DNA from 2 places in the Fictibacillus enclensis genome. Region 1 is predicted to be linked to the other one. Evidence: predicted binding sites of a transcription regulator. Region 1 holds the regulator's gene; the other holds the start of a gene.
What was found. Region 1 encodes LexA, which represses DNA repair genes until DNA is damaged. Its sites were predicted from a motif close to CGAACATATGTTCG; they were not measured.

Region 1 (4,090 bases):
TATAAAAGAAGAAAGTAATTATTTGAGGGGTACGCTGAAGGAAGTGATGCTTGACAGGATCAGTTCAGGTATCCCGGACGATGACAACCGTCTCATGAAGCATCACGGCAGCTATCTTCAGGATGACCGTGATCTTCGCACTGAGCGGCAGAAACAAAAGCTTGAGCCTGCTTATCAATTCATGCTGCGCGTGAGACTCCCGGGTGGTGTTGCCACACCATCACAATGGCTCACCATGGACCAGCTGGGAAATCAGTATGGAAATGGAACACTGAAATTGACCACAAGGCAGACCTTCCAGATGCATGGCATTTTGAAGTGGAACATGAAAAGTACGATCCAGGCCATCCATGCTTCACTTATGGATACGATTGCCGCATGCGGAGACGTAAACCGGAATGTGATGTGCATTTCAAACCCTTACCAATCCGAAATTCATTCAGAAGTATACGAATGGTCCAAGAAACTGAGCGAATACCTCTTGCCAAGAACTAGAGCGTACCACGAAATCTGGCTGGACGAAGAAAAGGTGGCAGGCACACCGGATGCAGATGAAGTGGAACCGATGTACGGGCCGCTTTACCTGCCGCGTAAATTTAAAATCGGCATTGCTGTTCCTCCATCAAATGATATTGATGTCTTTTCACAGGATCTCGGATTCATTGCGGTTATTGAAGATGGTAAGTTGACTGGTTTTAATATTGCAATTGGCGGCGGCATGGGTATGAGCCACGGAGATAAGGAAACCTACCCGCAGCTGTCCAAAGTGATTGGTTTTTGCACGCCTGACCAGATTCTTGAGGTGGCGGAAAAAACCATTACCATTCAACGAGACTACGGAAACCGTTCCAAGCGAAAAAACGCCCGTTTTAAATATACAGTTGACCGCCTGGGGGTTGAAACCGTAAAAGAAGAATTGGAAAACCGACTCGGTTGGAGCCTGCCCGAAGCTAGAGACTTTTCCTTTGAGGATAATGGAGACAGATATGGCTGGGTTCAGGGTCTTCAAGATCAATGGCATTTTACGCTGTTTGTTGAAGGTGGTCGTATTACAGACTTTGAAAACTACAAGCTGATGACCGGCCTGCGTGAAATAGCCAAGGTTCACACTGGGGAGTTCCGTTTAACTGCGAACCAGAACTTGATCATTGCTAATGTGTCCGAGGAAAAGAAGCAGGAGATCACGAATCTTCTCGATCAATATGGAATGCTCAACAGCCAGAACGTTTCTGCTATCCGCCGAAATTCTATGGCTTGTGTAGCACTTCCGACGTGCGGCCTTGCTATGGCTGAAGCGGAGCGCTATCTGCCGGTGCTGATGGACAAAATTGATCAGATTGCGGATGAAAACGGGTTGCGCAACAAGGAAATAACCGTTCGGATGACCGGCTGCCCTAATGGATGTGCACGGCATGCACTCGGTGAAATTGGCTTTATCGGCAAGGCACCGGGCAAATACAATATGTATTTGGGTGCGGCTTTTGATGGCAGCCGTTTGAGCAAAATGTACCGCGAGAACATAGGGGAGGAAGAAATACTAAAGGAATTAAAAGTTCTTTTCCCGAAATATGCGAAAGAGCGTCTTGAAGGCGAACACTTTGGAGACTTTGTCATTCGAAGCGGAGTTATTAAAGCCACAACAGATGGCACCAATTTTCATTTTTAATCCTAAAAACAGCGGCCCGGCAGTTATGCCGGGCCGCTGTTTGCTTATTTTTAATGTAAGGTGCGGTACACACCAATTACTTTTCCGAGGATGGTCACGTTTGGAAGAAGGATGGGTGATAACGAAGAATTTTCAGGCTGCAGACGGATATGGTCTTTCTCTTTAAAGAACCGTTTGACGGTTGCTTCATTCTCGTCTGTCATCGCTACGATGATATCACCATTTTCCGCTGTAGGCTGCTGCTTTACGACAACCAAGTCCCGGTCGTAAATGCCTGCTTCAATCATACTGTCTCCTTCTACAGTTAACATAAAAACATTATCGTCTCCTACTACATGCTCTGGAAGAGAGAAGTACTCATCCACATTTTCAATGGCAGTAATCGGAGATCCAGCAGTAACCTTACCGATGATCGGCACATTGACGGATCGTGATTTTGTGATGATCTGGTCGGATTCAAGCCCCAATACTTCAATGGCCCTTGGTTTGGTAGGGTCACGGCGAATCAGCCCTTTTTTCTCCAGACGAGAAAGATGGCCATGAACGGTAGAGCTGGACGCCAGCCCGACGGCTTCCCCGATTTCCCGAACGGAAGGAGGGTATCCCTTTGCATTAACTTCCTCTTTAATAAATTCCAGGATATCAATCTGTCTTCTGGATAACTTTGTCATTATATTCGCACCTCATTCACTGAATACTCTTGAAAAAAGTATAGCATTTAAAAGCAAGATATACAAACATAAGTTCGAAAAAAACCCTTGAAAAGAACAGCTGTTCCCATTATAATGAGAACAAATAAGAACAAACATTCGCAGGGGTGATAGGAAATGAAGGGATTTTCACCGGTAGTTATGCTAATATCTATTGTTGCAGCAGGGTTTTTTATGTTTGCCCACCAGACACATGTTGAAGGCTCGAAGGAATATATGGAGATAACAGTTAATAAGGGAGATTCACTCTGGAAAATTGCAGAAGAATATACTAAGGACCATAAAAGCAATTGGGCATTTGTAGACTGGGTGGAGAAGAACAACGGAATACAGGCAGGGGCCATTACACCGGGCCAGAAGCTCATCATTCCAATCAAAGCAGAAAAAGACAGGTGATGTTACTTGAACGCCATTATTTATTGCAGGGTAAGCACAGAGAAGGAGGAGCAGGCCGCTTCTCTTTCCCGGCAGGAAGAAGAATTAACAAGATTGGCTAAAGAGCATGATTTTACGATCGTTTCTGTCATCAAGGAACGGGAAAGCGGGTACAGCCTCGAACGAGAAGGCTTGCTGTGCATCATTGAAATGGCCCAGAGCGGTGAATTTGAAGTTCTTTTGGTATCAGATGATACCCGGCTGGGCAGGGGGAATGCCAAAATTGTACTGCTTCATGAACTGCTGAAACGTGAAATTAAAGTGTATACCTTCAGCAGCCAGGGAGAGTATCATCTTTCCGAGGCAGAATCGATGGTGCTTGAAATTGTGGCGGTGGTAGAGGAGTACCAAAGAAAGCTCCATAATTTGAAAATTAAACGTGGAATGAAAAAAGCAGTTCAAAAAGGGTACAAGCCGCAGAAAAATTTAAAGAATATCCACAATGGCGGCAGGGAGCGCAAAGAATTGCCGATTGAAGAAATCATTCGTCTTCGCAGGATGGATCTTACGTTCGCTGAGATTGCAGGAACCCTCCGGGGATTTGGATATGAAGCATCGAAAGCAACGGTTCACCGGCGGTATAAAGAGTATATAGAAAGTGCTGTGACTGGAAACCCTACCTGATATTCGTTTATGATAGGCATATCGAATATAAAAGGAGAGGTGTTCATGCTTACACCAGACAAATTGGAACGGCTCAACTTTCTTGCAAAGAAGTCGAAACAAGAAGGTTTATCCACTGAAGAAGCTGCAGAGCAAAAAGAATTACGAGAAGAATATCTGAAGAATGTCAGAACTTCTTTTCAAAATAGATTGCATTCATTGACCATCATTGACCCTGAAGGCAATGATGTGACACCGGAGAAGCTGAAAGAAAGCAAAAAAAGCCAAAAAAATATAAAGCATTAAAAGGAAGCCTGATTTCAAATGAAATCAGGCTTTTTTCTTGTTGCAAAATTCTGAATTTCCTATATACTGTACTATAACAACTCTGGAAGGGGAGATCAAAGTGGCTTTTTCAATAACGGATTCTGTTGTAAAATTGTATCGTGAAATTGATTTGAACGAAGGTGAAGCCATTCGGCTTTTCGCAAGGTATGCAGGAAGCACTAGCCATGGCGGATACTCTGTAGGCGTAATTCCCGCAATGCCTGGTGATGGTGATCAAATCCATGAAGTGAGCGGACTGACGTTTTTTTTTAGACCGGATGATGAATGGATTCTTGAGGAAATGAAGCTGGATTATGATGAAACCGAAGACATCTTTTACTGTGACCTT
Region 2 (4,090 bases), 550 kb from region 1:
AAAACCCATCTATGCCAAAGATGCCGGCCAGTTTGTGCAGTTTACCAGCCGTTTTGAGGAACCGGTGTATGTAAAAAAAGGAGAGAAAACGGCTGACGGCAAAAGCCTTCTCGGATTGATTTCCTTATCGATCCAGCCGGGACAGGAGATTGAAATAACAAGCAGGGCCGATTTAGCCGGTCTGCAGGACCAGCTGTTCCAATCCGATCTGTTTGAAAACGCCGACTAAGCCGGCTGGTAATGAACTGCCCCCTGAATGCCAGTGGGGCAGTTTTTTCATACCAGCCAGCTGTTTTTTGCGCCTTATAAATGGATAATGGCGACGATTGTCTGCAGGTAAACGTCCTGCCGCCCTCCTGCTTCATCCATCATCCTGAGCATACGGCGGTAGGGATCGTAATAATGGATGCGTCCCCTCACTCGTTTGCTCGTGAGAGCGCCGCCCCGGCACATAATCTCCACCTGGCTTGCCTCTTCCATAGCCAGAAGAATCTGCTGATTCATCTCCTCCAGCAGCTGCTCATCCCATTCATGGTCTTCAGCTGCATCTCTGTCTTCCTGTTCCCATTCCCTTAAGTGCTTCACATGCTCCGGCAGCATCATGGAGGTCCATTTCAGGCTTCCTCGGTCTTTGATCATAGGTGAGGCGTCCTCCTTTCTCTATGCCTTATGGCCGCCCAGGAGGGTACTGCGGTGCAGTGCTGTCCCCCCGCTCGTATACGAGACGGCCCGAAGAAGAGCAGTTGATCCGTACTTTTTGCGGATATCATCCATCACATACCCAAGCTTTCGTTTTTTGGGATGCTCCAGCGTAAAGATGCTTAATTGAGTCTCATTGTCCTCGCACACATTGGAAAGGCAAATCGAAATCTTTCGGACGGTCTTTCCTTCATAAAACGTATGAAACAACTCCAGGCAGATCTCATAGATCTCCATTGTAATATTGGTCGGTTCCGGAACGGTTTTTGAGCGGTAAAACCCTCCTCCCCATTCCTCCTTGCTGTAGCCGATTCCAAGGCTGACCGTTCTCCCTGCCTTTTTGGCTGTCCGGGCCCTCCTTGCCACCTCTTCGCACATTTCGAGGATGACATGCTGTACCTCCTTCGGGTCCGTATAATCCCTCAGGAGAATCTGGCTTTTGCCATAGCTGATCTGTCCCTGCATAATGGGCGCCCCGACCTCCGAGAGGTCCACACCCCAGGCATGATAATACAGCTGGTTTCCCATAATGCCGAACTTTTTTTCCAAAAGCGCCAAAGGATAGTGGGCGAGATCCCCGACCGTCGTGATCCCCATCAGGTTGAGCGTCCGTTCCACCCGTGACCCAATGCCCCACATCTTGCTCAGGGGCGAAAGGATCCATAGTTTTTTCGGAATATCCTCATACGTCCACGTGGCCACCCCTTCCTTTTTCGCCTCCAAATCAAGACAGAGTTTCGCCATCAGCATATTGGGGCCGATGCCGATCGCGCAGGGCAGGCCGAACTCTTCCTTGATGGCGGTGCGAATGGCTGTTGCCAGCTGCATCGGCCCTCCCCATAACCGTTCGGTGCCGTCCGCCTGTATGAAGCTTTCGTCCACACTGTACGTATGAATGGCTTCCTTCGGGACGAATCGGTTAAGCAGACGCGTGATCTCCATGGAGCGCTTTAAAAAAAAGGACATTTGGGCGTCCACAATATGAATGCGGCTGTCTTTGGGAATTTCAAAAAGCCGGTTTCCCGTCCGGATACCAAAGTCCCTTTTTAAACAGGGAGAAGCAGCCAGGACCACGCTTCCCTGCCTTTCGGTGTTCCCGACGACGGCAAGGTAACAGTCCAGCGGATCCAGCCCTAAACGCACAGCCGCACAGCTGGCATAAAAACTCTTCATGTCCATGCACAAAATTGAACGATTTTGAACCTTGGAATAATCGATCAACTTCCTCACTCCTTCAAATACAAACGTTCGTTCCCTTTATTATGTATACCCATTTTAACCGAATATATGTTCTGTTCTCAATGGAAATTTTTTCAGGTACTTTTCCACCCTTAAAAATCATTGACCACGGATGGCAGGTAAGCTAAATTGTGTACAAGAGGAAAGGGTGAAGATAATGGAAGAGCGCCTGCTGCGCAAATGGCTGGAAAAAGCCTTGTTAACCTATTTTGACGATAAAGAAACCATCCCGTATACGGAAAAGGAATATGCCTTGCTTTTGGAGCACATCCAAAAGGATTGGCAAACCGCAGAAGGATCGGACCCTTACCTCGCCGTGCAGGATGTCGTATATGATTTTGTGACCCAACAATAAAAACCCTCTCTTGTCTTTAAGAGAGGGTTTGCGTTATCCGTTGCTTTCCACCGTTTCCTTTTCAAAAAAATGTTCCCATGCTTCCCGGATCCCCCCGGCGCAGTGGTTTTCTGCCCGGAAAATAAGCGGATGTTCAGGAAGCTTTTTCAGTTCATCCTGGCAGTTCCCCACCACAACGGCAGGATAGCCCATTGTAATCATGTCACGATCATTTCCGGAGTCGCCGGCAATAAGAACATTGGCTTTCTCCCACCCCTTTTCACGAAGCAGAAAGGAAAGGGCTTCACCCTTGCCAGCATTTGGCGGAAGAATGTCCACATCTCTGCCCGAGCTAAAAATCAGCTTGTGCGGTACTCCGTTTTCTTCCAGTTTTTGTTTTACTTCTTCAAATGCTCCTGCATCCTCGGCAAAGTAAGAAAGCCGGTGTGTAGATGGAATGGATTGAGGCGTAAGCCCGCTGCACTGGGCGGCAATCCGGGAAATTTCCTCGGGCCACCACTGCTCCTCCAGTGTTTTTTTCCATCGCTCATGAAGCTCCGGATCATCAAAATCATACATTTCTGTTCCTACATCGGAAATGAGGATGGATGGCATAGGGAGGTTTTCTGCCTTGATCAGTTCCATCGTCGAATCATGATGCCGTCCGGTCACATAGACGAGTTCAACCTCATAGGTTCGTTCCCCGTAATATTCAAATAAGGCAGAAGTCAGTTCCTTTTCTCCTACAAGCGTTCCATCAAGATCAGTAGCTAAAAGATGTGTAACGTTTTTTTGTTTCACCTTCCAGAACCTCCTCATATACCTGCTCGACTCTCGCTGCCACATTTGGCCAGCGATAATCGCGTTCTGCAAGAGAGGACGCCTGTTTGCCAAGCCTTTGTGCGATAATATCATTGTTTAAAATAATTTCAAGGGTCAAAGCCAGATCCTGCGGGTCTTTTGGTGTAACAAGCAAGCCGGTTTCCCCTTCAACGACCACGTTTTGCAGTCCGCCGACACGCGATGCAATCACAGGGCAACCGCAGGCCTGGGCTTCTGCGGCCACCATACCGAACGATTCATAATAGGACGGCACAACCGCCACATTCGCCGCATTAAAGTAGGCTGCCAGTTCTTCCTGGCTTTTTGGCCCGACAAAACGGACATAACGCTCGATTCCTTTTACCCATGAGCGCTGTTTCTCCGCCACCGGAAGCTGGTCGTCGTCGATCTCTTCCTTTTGTCCTCCGGCCAGAACCAGTTTGGTGTCGGACGGCACATCGCCCCATTGGATTAAATACCTGAAAGCTTGAAGCAAGGTTTCAACGCCTTTCGTTTCTTCGAGCCTTCCTGCATAAAATACCAAAGGTCCATGGACGCCAAGCTTTTGTTTGGTAGCTGATCGCTGGTTATATGGATAAAATGTAGGAGATACACCAATTGGAATAACATCTACAGGCGCAGGCTGTTTAGCCACTTCATGAATCAGGCTTTTTTCGCTGTTGGTGGTGGCGATCACACGGTTGGCGGAACGGAGAATGGTTCGTTCATACTGAAATCTGCGCTCATCCCTTTCTCCTGTAGCCCGTTCTTTTGCAGCGCCAAGGGAATGTGATGTATGAACAAACGGTATGTTGTATTTTCTGCGGAGCTGGCGTCCGAGGATCCCGGAAAGCCAGTAATGAGTATGAATAATGTCATATTGGTCAAGAGGTGCAACCTCTTCAATTTCTTTAAAAAATGCCGGCAAGATTTGAAACATCTCATTTTTTGATACAAACCCTTTAATTCCGGCTTTGATGCGGATGACTTTTGCAC

Region 2: QNH15_RS14825 (Y-family DNA polymerase) is a predicted target of LexA. The motif match lies at 1,980-1,993, and genes of this name have one in related genera.

The regions. Positions count from the first base shown of each region.
Region 1 covers NZ_CP126109.1:2,265,899-2,269,988, forward strand. Annotated here, with positions in the region: gene cysI (assimilatory sulfite reductase (NADPH) hemoprotein subunit) at 1-1,666, shown strand, start outside; gene lexA (transcriptional repressor LexA) at 1,717-2,337, opposite strand; gene yneA (cell division suppressor protein YneA) at 2,494-2,772, shown strand; gene QNH15_RS12020 (YneB family resolvase-like protein) at 2,779-3,435, shown strand; gene QNH15_RS12025 (DUF896 domain-containing protein) at 3,481-3,720, shown strand; gene QNH15_RS12030 (HesB/YadR/YfhF family protein) at 3,821-4,090, shown strand, end outside.
Region 2 covers NZ_CP126109.1:2,820,464-2,824,553, forward strand. Annotated here, with positions in the region: gene QNH15_RS14815 (HPr family phosphocarrier protein) at 1-229, shown strand, start outside; gene QNH15_RS14820 (YolD-like family protein) at 304-639, opposite strand; gene QNH15_RS14825 (Y-family DNA polymerase) at 661-1,920, opposite strand; gene QNH15_RS14830 (YqzH family protein) at 2,096-2,293, shown strand; gene QNH15_RS14835 (HAD-IIB family hydrolase) at 2,327-3,073, opposite strand; gene QNH15_RS14840 (glycosyltransferase) at 3,036-4,090, opposite strand, start outside.